Regions from separate parts of the Leifsonia williamsii genome, predicted to be linked through region 3. Evidence: predicted binding sites of a transcription regulator. Region 3 holds the regulator's gene; each other region holds the start of a gene.
The links. The regulator HrcA, encoded in region 3, represses chaperone genes, less so after heat shock. The targets are predictions, from matches to a motif close to TTNGCACTCGNNNNNNNCGAGTGCNAA.

Region 1 (4,743 bases), 800 kb from region 3:
CCGGGGCGAACTACCTCAACACGTACCTGTACGGCACGTCGTCGGACAGCCAGAAGATCGCCACCGACGCGAGCCCGTCGGACTACTTCGCGGCGCTGTACGACTCCAACGGCGACCTGGTGAAGACGAACTGGTCGAACATCCCGTTCTCGCACCGCCCGGCCATCCCCGAGTCGCTGACCGTCGCCGAGGGCAAGCAGCTGCCGGCCGGAGGCTACCCGCTGCTATCGAACGACGGCCGCACCACGTACCGGGCGCTGGCTCAGACGGTCACCCTGACGAACCCGCCGGGCGCGCTCGGCACGGCGATCGTGGCGACGACCACGACGCAGATCGACACGGTGATGGCGAGCTTCCTCGCGATCTTCCTCGGCTTCGGCGTCATCGTCATCATCGTCGGCGCCGGCCTGACGCGCATGCTCGTGACGACGACGTTCTCGCCGCTGCGCGAGGTGGAGCAGACCGCGGCCGCCATCGCGGACGGCGACTTCAGCCAGCGGCTCGGCGGCGCGACGCCCAACACCGAGGTCGGGCGGCTGAACCGCTCCCTCAACACCATGCTCAACCGGATCGACCGCGCCTTCACCGACCGCGCGCGCACCATCGACCAGATGCGCCGGTTCGTCGGCGACGCCTCCCACGAGCTGCGCACGCCGCTGGTGTCCGTGCGCGGCTACGCCGAGCTGTACCGGATGGGCGCGCTGCAGACCCCCGAGGACGTCGCGCAGGCGATGGACCGGATCGAGAAGGAGGCCATCCGCATGGGCCTCCTCGTCGAGGACCTGCTGGAACTGGCGCGCCTCGACGAGACCAAGCCGCTGGACCTCCACCCCGTCGACCTCGTGCAGATCGCGCGCGACGCCGCGATGGACGCGATGGCCGGTGCGCCTGACCGCGTCGTCACCGTGCTGACGCCGCCCTCCATCGCCGAGCCGGAGCCGGTCGACGACGAGGAGCTGTCCTCCCTCGACACGATGCCGATGCCCCTCGCCGAGCAGCCGTCGCGGCCGGTGCCGTCGCGGTCGGCCAACTCCACCGGCCCGATCGCGTTCGCGGGGGCGACGATCGCCCGCCTGCGCCGCGGTCGCGGACGCCGGGGCGGCACGGACACCCTCCCGATCAGCACCACGGAGCAGCTGACGCTCGCCGAGCCCGATCCGGCGCCCGCAGAGCCCGCGATCGTGCTCGCGGAGGAGAACAAGCTCCGCCAAGTCGTCACCAACCTCATCGGCAACGCGCTGCGCTACACCCCGGAGGGCTCCCCCATCGAGATCGGCGTGCAGGTCGACCACCGCACGCAGCGCGCGACCATCGAGGTGCGCGATCACGGCGAGGGCATCCCGCCGCAGATCCGCGAGAAGATCTTCCAGCGGTTCTGGCGCGCGGACACGTCGCGTACCCGCGAGACCGGCGGCAGCGGCCTCGGGCTCGCGATTGTCGCCTCCATCGTCGCCGCCCACCAGGGCACCGTGGAGGTCGTGGAGACCGACGGCGGCGGCGCCACCTTCCGCGTCACCCTGCCCCTCGCGGACTCGGCCGCGGCCCCCAAGGCCGGCGCGTAGCCTCCCCTTTCCCCCTCGGCGGCGGGGAAACGGCGCGAGAGGAGACCGCCCGAGAGGAGACGGCGCGAGAGGAGACGGCGCAGACGCGGAGAGGGCGCCTCCCGTGCGGGAGACGCCCTCTCGTGCTAGTGCGGTGCTGGACTCAGAAGTCCATGCCACCGGTCGGGTCGGCGGCGACCGGAGCGTTCTTCTCCGGCTTGTCGGCGACGACGGCCTCGGTGGTGAGGAAGAGGCCGGCGATCGACGCGGCGTTCTGCAGCGCCGAGCGGGTCACCTTCACCGGGTCGTTGATGCCCGACGCCAGCATGTCGACGTACTCGCCGGTCGCGGCGTTGAGGCCGTGGCCGACCGCGAGCTCGCGGACCTTCGCGACGACGACGCCGGCCTCGAGGCCCGCGTTGATCGCGATCTGCTTCAGCGGCGCCTCGATGGCGACCTTGACGATGTTCGCACCGGTGGCCTCGTCACCGACGAGCTCCAGCTTCTCGAACGCGGTCTTGCCGGCCTGGATGAGGGCCACGCCACCACCGGCGACGATGCCCTCCTCGACGGCGGCCTTCGCATTGCGGACGGCGTCCTCGATGCGGTGCTTGCGCTCCTTGAGCTCGACCTCGGTGGCCGCGCCCGCCTTGATGACGGCGACGCCGCCGGCGAGCTTCGCGAGGCGCTCCTGGAGCTTCTCGCGGTCGTAGTCCGAGTCGGTGTTCTCGATCTCGCCACGGATCTGGGCCACGCGGCCGGCGATGGCCTCGGGGTCGCCCGAGCCCTCGACGATGGTGGTCTCGTCCTTGGTGATGACGACCTTGCGGGCCTGGCCGAGCAGGTCGAGGGTGACGTTCTCGAGCTTGAGGCCGACCTCCTCGGAGATGACCTGGCCGCCGGTGAGGATCGCGATGTCCTGCAGCATGGCCTTGCGGCGGTCGCCGAAGCCCGGGGCCTTGACGGCGACGGACTTGAAGATGCCGCGGATCTTGTTGACGATCAGCGTGGCCAGGGCCTCGCCGTCGACGTCCTCCGCGATGATCAGGAGCTGCTTGTTGGCCTGGATCACCTTGTCGACGATCGGCAGCAGGTCCTTGATGGAGGAGATCTTCTGGTTGGCGATGAGGATGTACGGGTCCTCGAAGACCGCCTCCTGGCGGTCCTGGTCGGTCACGAAGTACTGCGACAGGAAGCCCTTGTCGAAGCGCATGCCCTCGGTGAGCTCGAGCTCGGTGCCGAAGGTGTTCGACTCCTCGACGGTGACGACGCCCTCCTTGCCGACCTTGTCGATCGCCTCGGCGATGATCTCGCCGATGGTGGTGTCGCCGGCGGAGATGGAGGCGGTCGCCGCGATCTCCTCCTTGGTCTCGACCTCCTTGGCGCTCGCGATGAGCTCCTCGGTGACGGCCGCGACGGCCTTCTCGATGCCGCGCTTCAGGGTGATGGGGTCGGCTCCGGCCGCGACGTTGCGCAGGCCCTCCTTGACGAGCGCCTGGGCGAGCACGGTCGCCGTGGTGGTGCCGTCACCGGCGACGTCGTCGGTCTTCTTCGCGACCTCCTTGACGAGCTCCGCGCCGATCTTCTCGTACGGGTCGTCGAGCTCGATCTCCTTCGCGATGGAGACGCCGTCGTTGGTGATGGTCGGCGCGCCCCACTTCTTCTCGAGGACGACGTTGCGACCGCGCGGGCCCAGCGTCACCTTGACCGTGTCGGCCAGGGTGTTCAGGCCGCGCTCGAGGCCGCGGCGCGCGTCCTCGTCGAAAGCGATGATCTTTGCCATGTGTTTCTCGTCCCTCCCGGACGTCTGCGAAAGATTCCGATGATTAGCACTCGATCAGATGGAGTGCTAAAAGCGATTCTGGCACTCAGGACCGGCGAGTGCAAGCGAGCGGGGAGGGGACGCAAAGAAGAGGAGCGCCACCCCGAGGGGCGACGCTCCGTGGTCTTCCGATCGCTGCGTACTACAGCGGACGCACCGACTCGGCCTGCGGGCCCTTGTTGCCCGTACCGACCTCGAACTGGACCTGCTGGCCCTCCTCGAGCACCTTGTAGCCGTTCATGTCGATCGCGGAGTAGTGGACGAAGACGTCCTGTCCCCCACCATCGACGGTGATGAATCCGTAGCCCTTCTCAGCGTTGAACCACTTCACGGTCCCGTTCGCCATGCATTACTCCCATTGCTGTGTCGCCGGCGCGGTCCAGCGCCGCGCGTTGACTCCCGATCCTAATGCGTGCAATGCCAGTATTCGCCAGTGTTTTCGGGAAGAAATCGCGAATCCTGCGGAAGTTAAACACGCGCGAAACAAAAACGGGCGTGCGCTGCCCCGATGCGGGCTCAGCCGGCGTTGTCGGCGCCGACGACGACCGTGATGTCGGCGCCCGAATCGGCGAAGTCCTGCGTCTGCTGCACGGCGGCCCCGGGAAGGGACTGGGCGACGCCGAGCGCGGCGGCCTGGTTCGCCGGATCGGCGTAGTAGACGACGGTCTGGGCGATGTCGGTGCGGTCGGCGTTCGCGAGCGCGCCGATGGTCCAGCCGGCGGCCTTCAGCTTGTCGCCGATCGTGCCGGCGAGCCCCTCCGTGCTAGTGCCGTTGAGCACGTTGACGCTGAGGCTCGGGTCGACGGTCGGCACGATCGTCGGGGTCGGCGTCGCGCTGGGCGTCGGGGCGGCGGCGCTGGAGGAGGCGGCACTGGCCGAGTTCGTCGGGCCGCTGAACGAGATGGCGCCGTTGATGAGCGAGAGGCCGAAGATGCCGGCGCCGACGAGCACGATCGTCGCGAGCGCCGCCCAGCCGACGGCGATCCATCCGCGACCACGCGGTCGCGGTGCGCGGTGGGCGCCCACGCGCTCCAGCCCGTCCGGGATCTCGTCGAAACGGTCCGTGGGGAACTTCTCTGCCATCGTCTGGTTTCCTTGGTCAGTCGCCGGGCAGGAGGGTCCTGCTGCGGCGGGCGGCCGTCCTCGTCTCGCGGAGGCGGAGCAGTCGCTTGACGAGCATCGGGTCGTGCTGCAGGGCGTCCGGCCGGTCGATCAGGGCCCCGAGGAGCTGATAGTACCGGGCGGCCGAGAGTCCGAACTCCTCGCGGATGGCCTGCTCCTTGGCTCCGGCATGCCGCCACCAGCGGCGCTCGAAGTCGAGGATGGCGGCCTCCCGGTCGGTCAGACCTGCAGCCTCGGCCACGCGCTCCCGCCTTCTGT
Region 2 (4,743 bases), 1.0 Mb from region 3:
TTCGAGGAGATCGGCGTGCGGCCTCGGTACTACCAGCCGGACGGCGTGGACGCGATCGTCATGCGCCTCACCGTCCCCACCCCGGAGACCACGCTCGCATGAACACCACGCAGCCCCTCGTGCTGGGCATCGAGACCTCCTGCGACGAGACCGGCGTCGGCATCGTGCGCGGCACCACGCTGCTCGCCAACACGATCGCCTCCTCGATGGAGGAACACGCCCGCTACGGCGGGGTCGTGCCAGAGGTGGCCGCCCGCGCCCACCTGGAGGCGCTCACCCCGACGCTCACGACCGCGGTCGCCGACGCGGGCATCGAGCTCGCCGACGTCGACGCGATCGCCGTCACCAGCGGCCCAGGGCTCTCCGGCGCGCTCATGGTCGGCATCGGAGCGGCGAAGGCGCTCGCCGTCTCCCTCGGCAAGCCGCTCTACGCCGTCAACCACCTGGTCGGGCACGTGGGCGCCGATCTGCTCGACGCAGACGGAGGGCCCGGGCACCCGGTCGAGCTGCCAACGATCGCGCTTCTCGTCTCTGGCGGGCACACCTCCCTGCTCCTCGTGCGCGACCTCGTGTCGGACGTGGAACTGCTCGGCGAGACGATCGACGACGCCGCCGGCGAGGCGTTCGACAAGGTGGCGCGGGTGCTCGGCCTGCCGTACCCGGGCGGCCCGCAGATCGACCGCGTCGCCGCCGACGGCGACCCGACCGCGATCCGCTTCCCGCGCGGGCTGACCAAGCCGAAGGATCTGGACCGGCACCGGTACGACTTCTCGTTCTCCGGCCTCAAGACCGCGGTCGCGCGCTGGGTCGAGCAGCGGCAGGATGCGGGGGAGGAGGTCCCCGTGGCGGACGTCGCCGCGTCGTTCCGCGAGGCCGTGGTCGATGTCCTCATCGGCAAGGCGATCGCCGCGTGCCGCGACCACGACGTGCCCCGGCTGCTGCTCGGCGGAGGTGTCGTCGCCAACGCGCGCGTCCGCGAGCTCGCGACGCAGCGTGCGCGGGAGGCCGGGGTCGCCCTCCGCATCCCTGCGCTCTCGCTCTGCACCGACAACGGAGCGATGATCGCGGCGCTCGGGGCGCAGCTGATCATGGCCGGGCACGCACCGAGCGGGCTGCACTTCGCCGCGGACTCCACCCTCCCGGTCACCGAGATCCAGGTGCCCTGACCACGCAACGACATGTGCGTTGACACTCCCCGACGGCGCTGGGAGCATAAGTATGATCAGCGTTTTCTCAGGATGCCCCTCCTTGGACGACGCTCCGCGACGAAGGAGATGGGAACCATGACCGACCCGAACGCACCCGCCGGCCCGGCGGACTCCGACGGCCAGAACGGCGCGGTCCCGCCCGCCGGCTCGGAGCCGCCCGGAGCGCCCGTCCCGCCTCCCGCCCCGGGCACCGGTGCGGGTACCGGTGCTGTTCCGCCGGTGCCGCCGCCCGCACCCGGTCCCTCCGCGCCGGGATACGGTCAGCAGCCGCCCGCACCGGGCTACGGCCAGCCGCAGCAGCCGTATGGTCAGCAGCAGCAGCCGTACGGTCAGCAGCAGCCATACGGTCAGCAGCAGCCGTACGGCCAGCAGCCGTACGGTCAGCAGCAGCCCTACGGTCAGCAGCAACCCTACGGTCAGCCGCAGCAGCCATACGGCCAGCCCGCCCCCGGCTACACGCAGCCCTATGCGCCGGCCACGAAGTCGCCGATCCTGAGCATCCTGTCGCTGGTCGGCGGCATCATCGGCATCATCCTCAACATCGCCTGGGGCATCGGCTTCATCTTCGGCGTCGCCGCGATCATCCTCGGCTTCATCGGCCGCACCAAGGAGCCGCAGGCCCGCGGGTTCTGGCTGACCGGCATCATCCTCGGCTTCGTCAGCGTGGCCATCGCGATCATCTTCTGGATCTTCGCGGCCATCCTGTTCGCGAGCCTGTCGAACAACTACACGTACTGAGTGCCGGCCGGGCGGCTCAGAGCCGCTCGGCCAGCAGCGCGGTGTGCCGGCCCGCGACCCTGGTGAGAACCAGGGTCGCCGCGCGGTCGCCGCTCAGCGCGAGGCGCTTGCGGAGCGCGGCGGGGTCGATATCCACGCCGCGTTTCTTGATCTCCAGGGTGCCGATGCCTCGGTCGCGCAGGGCCCGCCTGAGGTCGCGCTCGGCGAACGGCAGCGTCTCGAGCACGCGGAACCCCGCGGCGAACGGCGTCTCGACGGGCTCGTCTGCCGTGATGTACGCGATGCCGTCGGCCAGCATCCGGCCGTCGATCCTCCGCGCCAGGTCGCCGATCAACCGCGCGCGGATGACCGCGCCGTCGGGCTCGTACAGGTACTCGCCGAGCGGGCCGGTCTCCTCGTCGTCGCTGTCGGCCTCCGCGACGAGCTCATGACCCGCATCGCCGCGCACGACGAGGGCGGCGCGGTGGATGTCGGGCCGGGCAAGCGCCCCGAACCACAGCCCGAGCTCCACCACCTGTCCGTCGACCGACACCCACTGCGCCTCCGCGGTCGACGGGATGAGGTCGCGATCGAAGCCCGGACCGAGCTTGAGCCCGACCGAGCGGCCCGTGGCCAGCTCGTACGCGAAGCCGAGGGACGGCGTGTAGTCGTCGGGATCGGTGAGCCGCTCGGTCTGCGTGTGCCCCGCCGTGCGCCGGGCCGGGTCGAGGAAGACGCCGTCGATGTCCCGCAGGTCGACATCCTCGGCGCGCCGGTGCTCCACGGTCGCGGTGGGGAAGGGGGCGAGGTTGAAGGCGGCGATGGCGGCCGTGACCTCGTCCGCCTCCACGGCGGTCACCTCCAGCTCGAGGGCGGCCAGCGCGAGTGCGTCGCCGCCGATGCCGCAGCCGAGGTCGGCTACCCGCCGGAGGCCGGCGGCGCGGAAACGGCCGGCATGCCGGGCCGCGACGGCGAGCCGGGTGGCCTGCTCGAGCCCGGCCTCGGTGAACAGCATGCGGGAGGCGAAATCGCCGAACTTCCCGACCGCCTTGCGCCGCAGCTTCGCCTGGGTGAGCACGGCGGCCACCAGGCCGGGGGAGTGGCCTTGCTTGCGGAGGTCCGAGACCATCCGCAGCACGTCCTTCTCGGTCTCGTAGGGCGGCAGCGAGTCGAGCAGGCGCAGCCCCTCCGTGCTCAGCAGCTCCACCAGTTCCGACCGTTCCATGCCCTCAAACTACCGCCTGGCACTCACGTTGCGAGACTGCTAAAGCACCCCCTAGACTCGTGTTAGCACTCTCGGTGTGAGTTTGCTAACTCCAGTCTTCTGTCAAGACAGTGTTCGTCACATGAAAGGGGTCAACCGTGTCGGTCTCCATCAAGCCGCTCGAGGATCGCATCGTCATCAAGCAGGTCGAGGCTGAGCAGACCACCGCTTCGGGTCTGGTCATCCCCGACACCGCCAAGGAGAAGCCGCAGGAGGGCGAGGTCGTGGCCGTCGGCCCCGGCCGTATCGACGACAACGGCAACCGCGTCCCGCTCGACGTGGCCGTCGGCGACAAGGTCCTCTACTCCAAGTACGGCGGAACCGAGGTCAAGTTCGGCGGCGAGGAGTTCCTCGTCCTCTCGGCCCGCGACGTGCTCGCGGTCGTCGTCCGCTGACGATCACTCTCTGACGAGGGCCCGGATGCTCAGGCATCCGGGCCCTTCGTCGTTCGCGGACGTCGTTCGCCTTCGTCGTTCGCCGGAACGTCCCCGGTCCGGAGTAATCTCGTGCGAGTGCCACAGCAAGACCAGACCGCGGTGACTCCCGCGCCCAGCTCCCTCGAACAGCACCGCGGCCCGGGGCTCGCGTACGCGATCTCCGCCTACGTGCTGTGGGGCATCCTCCCCATCTACTTCCTGTCGCTGGTGCCCGCGAGCGCGTGGGAGATCGTCGGCTGGCGCGTGCTGTTCTCGCTCGTGTTCTGCGCGATCGTGCTCACGGTGACGCGGGCGTGGGGGCGGTTCGGAGCGCTGCTGCGCAACCGGCGCATCCTCTTCACGATGGGGCTCGCCGGAGTCTTCATCTACGTCAACTGGCAGACCTACGTGCTGGCCACGGTGAGCGGTCATGTGGTGGAGGCGGCGCTCGGCTACTTCATCAACCCGATCGTCACGGTGTTCCTCGGGGTCGTGGTGCAGCGCGAGCGGCTGCGGGTCGCGCAGTGGGTGGCCGTCGGCGTCAGCATCGTGGCGGTGATCGTGCTCGCCGTCGGCTACGGGTCGTTCCCGTGGATCGCGCTGCTGCTCGCGTTCTCGTTCGGCTTCTACGGCCTGATCAAGAAGCGCGTGGGGCCGACCGTCGACGCGGTCTCCGGCCTGACGCTCGAGACGCTCTGGCTGACGCCCGTCGCCATCGTGCAGTTGATCGTCGTCGCGACGACCGCGGGCCTGACGTTCGGCACGGTGAGCGTCTGGCACACCGTCGCCATGGTCGGCGCCGGCGTCATCACCGCGGTGCCGCTGCTGTTCTTCGCCGCGGCCTCCCGTCGCCTCCCGCTCGTCTACATGGGCTTCATCCAATACTTCGCGCCCTTCATCCAGTTCCTGGTGGGCGTGTTCGTGCTGCACGAGGCCATGCCGCCCGAGCGCTGGGTCGGTTTCAGCATCGTCTGGCTCGCCCTCGTCATCCTGAGCGTCGACATGATCGTGGCTGCTCGCCAGGGGCGTCGGAAGGCGGTCGAGCTCGACGTCGCCTCTGTCGACTGATCCCGCCGGAGCAGCCCGCCTCCGTCAGGAATATGCGCCCAGGTTCTCCCGTTACCATGGGACATCCACC
Region 3 (4,743 bases):
GCGTCGAGCGGCGCGGGCGGGGTGGATCCGCCGTACGGCTGTTGATCGTAGGGTCTGTCGTCGGGGTGGGACATGGGCATGCCTCCTTCGCGGCCGCAGCGCTGCGAGCCGGTGCGCATACGGTAGCGCCGGGCGTGTCGCCCCGCAATCACCGATTGTCATCTGTGCGCGATATGATTAGCACTCCAGAGCATTGAGTGCCAGTTCCAGCGGATGACGAGTCGACAGGAGGGGTTCGCATGGTCTCGGAACGCAGCCTCGAGGTCCTGCGCGTGATCGTCCAGGACTACGTGGCCTCCCGCGAGCCCGTGGGGTCGAAGAGCATCGTCGAGCGGCACGCGTTCGGCGTGTCTGCGGCGACCATCCGCAACGACATGGCGGCCCTCGAGGAGGAGGAGCTGATCGCGGCCCCGCACACCTCCTCCGGCCGCGTGCCCACCGACAAGGGCTACCGCCTGTTCGTCGACCACCTGGCGGAGGCCCGGCCGCTGACCCCGGCGCAGCGCACCGCGATCGAGGCGTTCCTCGGCCAGTCGGTCGACCTCGACGACGTGCTCTCGCGCACGGTGCGCCTCCTCTCGCAGCTGACGAACCAGGTCGCGCTCGTGCAGTACCCGTCGGTGCAGCGCTCGCGCATCCGGCACGTGGAGCTGGTGCAGCTCGCTCCGCGCCGCCTCCTGAGCGTGCTCATCACCGACTCGGGCGCCGTCGAGCAGCGCGTGATCGAGCTGGCGGGCGAGCTCACCGACGAGGAGATCGCCGAGGTGCGCGGCGCGGTGAACGGCGCCGTCGCCGGCCTCTCGCTGGTCGACGCCGCGGCGCGGCTGCGGCTGCTGCCCGGCGCGCTCACCGAGCGCACGCGCACGATCGTCGAGCCCGTGGCGAGCGCGCTGCTCGACCAGATCGCGGCCAACCGGCAGGAGAAGCTCATGATGGCCGGCGCCGCCAACCTGGTGCGCACCGAGACCGACTTCCCCGGCACCATCACCCCGGTGCTGGAGGCGATCGAGGAGCAGGTGGTGCTGCTGCGCCTGTTCGACGAGATGGCGCACGAGCAGCACACCGTCGCGGTCAGCATCGGCCGCGAGAACCCCGTGATGGGGCTCGCGGAGACCTCTGTGATGTCCAGCGGGTACAGTGCCGCGGGGTCCGACGTGGCCCGCGTCGGGCTGCTCGGCCCGCTCCGCATGGACTACTCCGGCAACATGGCGGCCGTCCGCGCCGTCGCACGCTACCTCTCGCGCCTGCTCGGCGACTAGCCGCCCCGCGAGAGACAACCCACGACAAGAAGGAACAGCCTTACGTGGCCGACCACTACGAAGTCCTCGGCGTTGACCGCAACGCCACCCCCGACGAGATCAAGAAGGCGTACCGCCGCCTCGCGCGCGAGCTGCACCCCGATGTGAACCCGAGCTCGGAGGCGCAGGAGCGCTTCAAGCTCGTCACCCATGCTTACGACGTGCTCAGCGACCCGCAGCAGCGGCAGCAGTACGACCTCGGCGGCTCGGGAGGCCCTAGCGGCTTCGGCGGCGCCGGCGCCGACTTCGGCGGGTTCGGCGACATCTTCGAGACGTTCTTCGGCGGCGGGGGAGGCGCGACGCGCGGCCCCCGGTCGCGGCGCGAGCGCGGGCAGGACGCCCTCATCCGGGTGGAGGTCGACCTCGACGAGGTCGTGTTCGGCACCCACCGCGACCTGGAGGTCGACACGGCCGTCGTCTGCGAGACCTGCAACGGCTCGTGCTGCCAGCCCGGCACCGCGCCGGTCACCTGCGACATCTGCCACGGGACGGGCAGCATCCAGCGGTCCGTCCGGTCGCTGCTCGGCAACGTCATGACCTCCAGCCCGTGCGGCACCTGCCGCGGCTACGGCACCGTCATCGCGACGCCGTGCGTGACCTGCCAGGGGCAGGGCCGCGTGCGCGCGCGCCGGACCGTCCCGGTCGACATCCCCGCTGGCGTCGACACCGGCCTGCGGCTGCAGATGCCGGGCTCGGGCGAGGCCGGCCCCGCCGGCGGCCCGAACGGCGACCTCTACCTCGAGATCAAGGTCAAGCACCACGACGTGTTCAGCCGCGACGGCGACGACCTGCTCTGCACGCTGGAGCTGTCGATGACCGACGCGATCCTGGGCACGACGGCGACCGTCCACTCGCTCGACGGCGACATCCGGCTGGAGCTCAAGCCGGGCACCCAGAGCGCGGACATCATCACCGTGAAGGACCGCGGCATCACGCACCTGCGCGGCACGGGCCGTGGCGACCTGCGCGTCGGCATCCAGGTGGTCACGCCCACGAAGCTGGACCACAAGGAGAAGGACCTGATCAAGAAGTTCGCGGCCGTGCACAAGGGCCCCGAGCCGTCGCTCGCCCGGTTCCAGCAGGGGCTGTTCTCGAAGCTGCGCGACCGGTTCCTCAACCTCTGATCATGAGCTCGCTCTACCTGCGGGAGGATCTCGACGACGTCGTGGCCGGCGCGCGGCTGTCGCTGACGGGCGCCGAGGCGAAGCACGCCGCGACCGTCAACCGCACCCGGCCGGGCGAGTCCGTGCTGATCGGCAATGGTCGCGGGCTGGTCGCCACCGGCGAGGTGATCGTCGCGACGAACACCGAGCTGACCATCGACGTGGAGGCGGTGGAGCGCGTGCCGCGTCCGTCGCCGCAGGTCACGCTCGTGCAGGCGCTCGCGAAGGGCGACCGCGACGAGCTGGCGGTCCAGGCGGCCACCGAGCTCGGCGTCGACCGGGTGGTGCCCTGGGCCGCCGCGCGCTCGGTGTCGCGCTGGGAGGGGCAGAAGGTCGCGAAGGGCCGCGACCGCTGGGCGACGATCGTCCGCGAGGCCGCCAAGCAGTCGATCCGCGCCTGGACGCCCGAGGTCACCGAGCTGGCGACCTCGAAGCAGGTGGCCGCGCTGTCGGCGGGCTCGCGCCTCCTCGTGCTCGAGCCCGGCGCAACCACGCCGCTCACGACCGTCGAGCCGGACGGCCGCGACCTCGTGCTCGTGGTGGGCCCGGAGGGCGGGATCGCGCCGCAGGAGCTCGACCTCTTCCGCGAGGCGGGAGCAGAGGCGGTGCGCCTCGGCGACACCGTGCTGCGCACCTCGACCGCGGGCCCCGCCGCCCTCGCCGTGCTGAACGCGGCGCTCGGCCGGTGGTGAGGGCCGCGATCGCGCTTCCGCCGAGGGTGAACGGCCGCCCCCGCGTCGGCGGTCACCCGTAGGATGGAGGCCATGGACACTGCGGAGCCCTCGATCTTCTCGCGCATCATCGCGCGCGAGATCCCGGCCGACATCGTCTACGACGGCGAGCGGATCGTCGCCTTCCGCGACATCGCGCCCAAGGCGCCCGTGCACCTGCTCGTCGTGCCCAAGACGCAGGAGTACCGCGACGTCGTCGAGCTCGCCGCCGGCGACCCGGAGCTCCTGGCCGAGCTGGTGGCGACCGCCAAGCGGCTCGCCGACGAGCACGGCGCCGGCGACTTCCGGCTCGTGTTCAACACCGGCGCCGGCGCCGGCCAGACCGTGTTCCATGTGCACGCCCACGTACTGAGCGGAGACGCCGAGCGCCCGCTCGAGGAAGGAAGCCTTGCCGACTAGCGAACCGACGCCCGCTGCGGGCACCCCCGCCGACGGAGGGGCCGAGGCCCGGCTCAGCGTCGACGGCGTCCAGATGGTCCGGCTGCTCGGGCCCCAGGACCGCCTCCTGACCACGCTGGAGCGCCAATACCCGCAGGTGAGCGTGCACGTGCGCGGCAACGAGATCAGCCTCACCGGCGACCCCGCCCAGGTGGAGTCGGCGCGACGCCTCATCGAGGAGCTGCTGCAGATGGTCCGCAACGGGCAGGAGATCAGCCCGGCCGAGGTCACCAGCTCGGCCCGCATGCTCGAGACCGACCTCAACCTGAGCCCGTCCGACGTGCTCAGCCAGGCCATCCTCACCGCGCGCGGCAAGAGCATCCGGCCGAAGACCCTCGGGCAGAAGAACTACGTCGACGCGATCGACCACAACACCATCGTGTTCGGGATCGGGCCCGCGGGAACCGGCAAGACGTACCTGGCGATGGCGAAGGCGGTGCAGGCCCTCCAGCGCAAGGAGGTCAACCGCATCATCCTGACCCGTCCGGCGGTGGAGGCGGGGGAGCGGCTGGGCTACCTGCCCGGAACCCTCACCGACAAGATCGACCCGTACCTGCGCCCGCTGTACGACGCACTCAACGAGATGATGGACCCCGACCTCGTGCCCAAGCTGCTCGCGGCGGGCACGATCGAGGTGGCGCCGCTCGCGTACATGCGCGGACGCACGCTCAACGACTCGTTCATCATCCTCGACGAGGCGCAGAACACCACGCCCGAGCAGATGAAGATGTTCCTCACCCGCCTCGGCTTCGGCTCGAAGATGGTGGTGACCGGCGACATCACGCAGATCGACCTCCCGAACGCTGCCAGCGGCCTGCGGCTCGTGACCCGCGTGCTGAACGACATCGACGACATCCACTTCGCCCGGCTCACCAGCGAGGACGTCGTGCGGCACACCCTCGTCGGCCGGATCGTGGACGCCTACACCGACTACGACGCCCGCCAGCAGGCGCGGCACTTCGAGCGCGAGCAGGCGGCCGAGTTCGCCAACCGCGCCGAGCGCCGCCAGGGCATGACGCGCGACCACCTCCCGAAGCGACGATGAGAGCGATCCTGTGAGCATCGAGATCAACAACGAGTCCGCCATCGAGGTCGACGAGGCCGCCCTGCAGC

Region 1: groL (chaperonin GroEL) is a predicted target of HrcA. The motif match lies at 3,368-3,394, and genes of this name have one in related genera.
Region 2: groES (co-chaperone GroES) is a predicted target of HrcA. The motif match lies at 3,167-3,193, and genes of this name have one in related genera.

What each region holds. Positions count from the first base shown of each region.
Region 1 covers NZ_JAROCF010000001.1:3,415,157-3,419,899, forward strand. The annotation lists gene P5G50_RS16160 (sensor histidine kinase) at 1-1,562, shown strand, start outside; gene groL (chaperonin GroEL) at 1,705-3,324, opposite strand; gene P5G50_RS16170 (cold-shock protein) at 3,506-3,709, opposite strand; gene P5G50_RS16175 (LytR C-terminal domain-containing protein) at 3,880-4,446, opposite strand; gene P5G50_RS16180 (DUF3263 domain-containing protein) at 4,463-4,726, opposite strand.
Region 2 covers NZ_JAROCF010000001.1:3,620,514-3,625,256, reverse strand. The annotation lists gene rimI (ribosomal protein S18-alanine N-acetyltransferase) at 1-102, shown strand, start outside; gene tsaD (tRNA (adenosine(37)-N6)-threonylcarbamoyltransferase complex transferase subunit TsaD) at 99-1,166, shown strand; gene P5G50_RS17140 (hypothetical protein) at 1,284-1,946, shown strand; gene P5G50_RS17135 (THUMP-like domain-containing protein) at 1,963-3,150, opposite strand; gene groES (co-chaperone GroES) at 3,288-3,584, shown strand; gene rarD (EamA family transporter RarD) at 3,702-4,673, shown strand.
Region 3 covers NZ_JAROCF010000001.1:2,615,591-2,620,333, forward strand. The annotation lists gene P5G50_RS12315 (DUF4870 domain-containing protein) at 1-74, opposite strand, end outside; gene hrcA (heat-inducible transcriptional repressor HrcA) at 240-1,259, shown strand; gene dnaJ (molecular chaperone DnaJ) at 1,304-2,422, shown strand; gene P5G50_RS12330 (16S rRNA (uracil(1498)-N(3))-methyltransferase) at 2,425-3,153, shown strand; gene P5G50_RS12335 (histidine triad nucleotide-binding protein) at 3,226-3,591, shown strand; gene P5G50_RS12340 (PhoH family protein) at 3,581-4,675, shown strand; gene ybeY (rRNA maturation RNase YbeY) at 4,686-4,743, shown strand, end outside.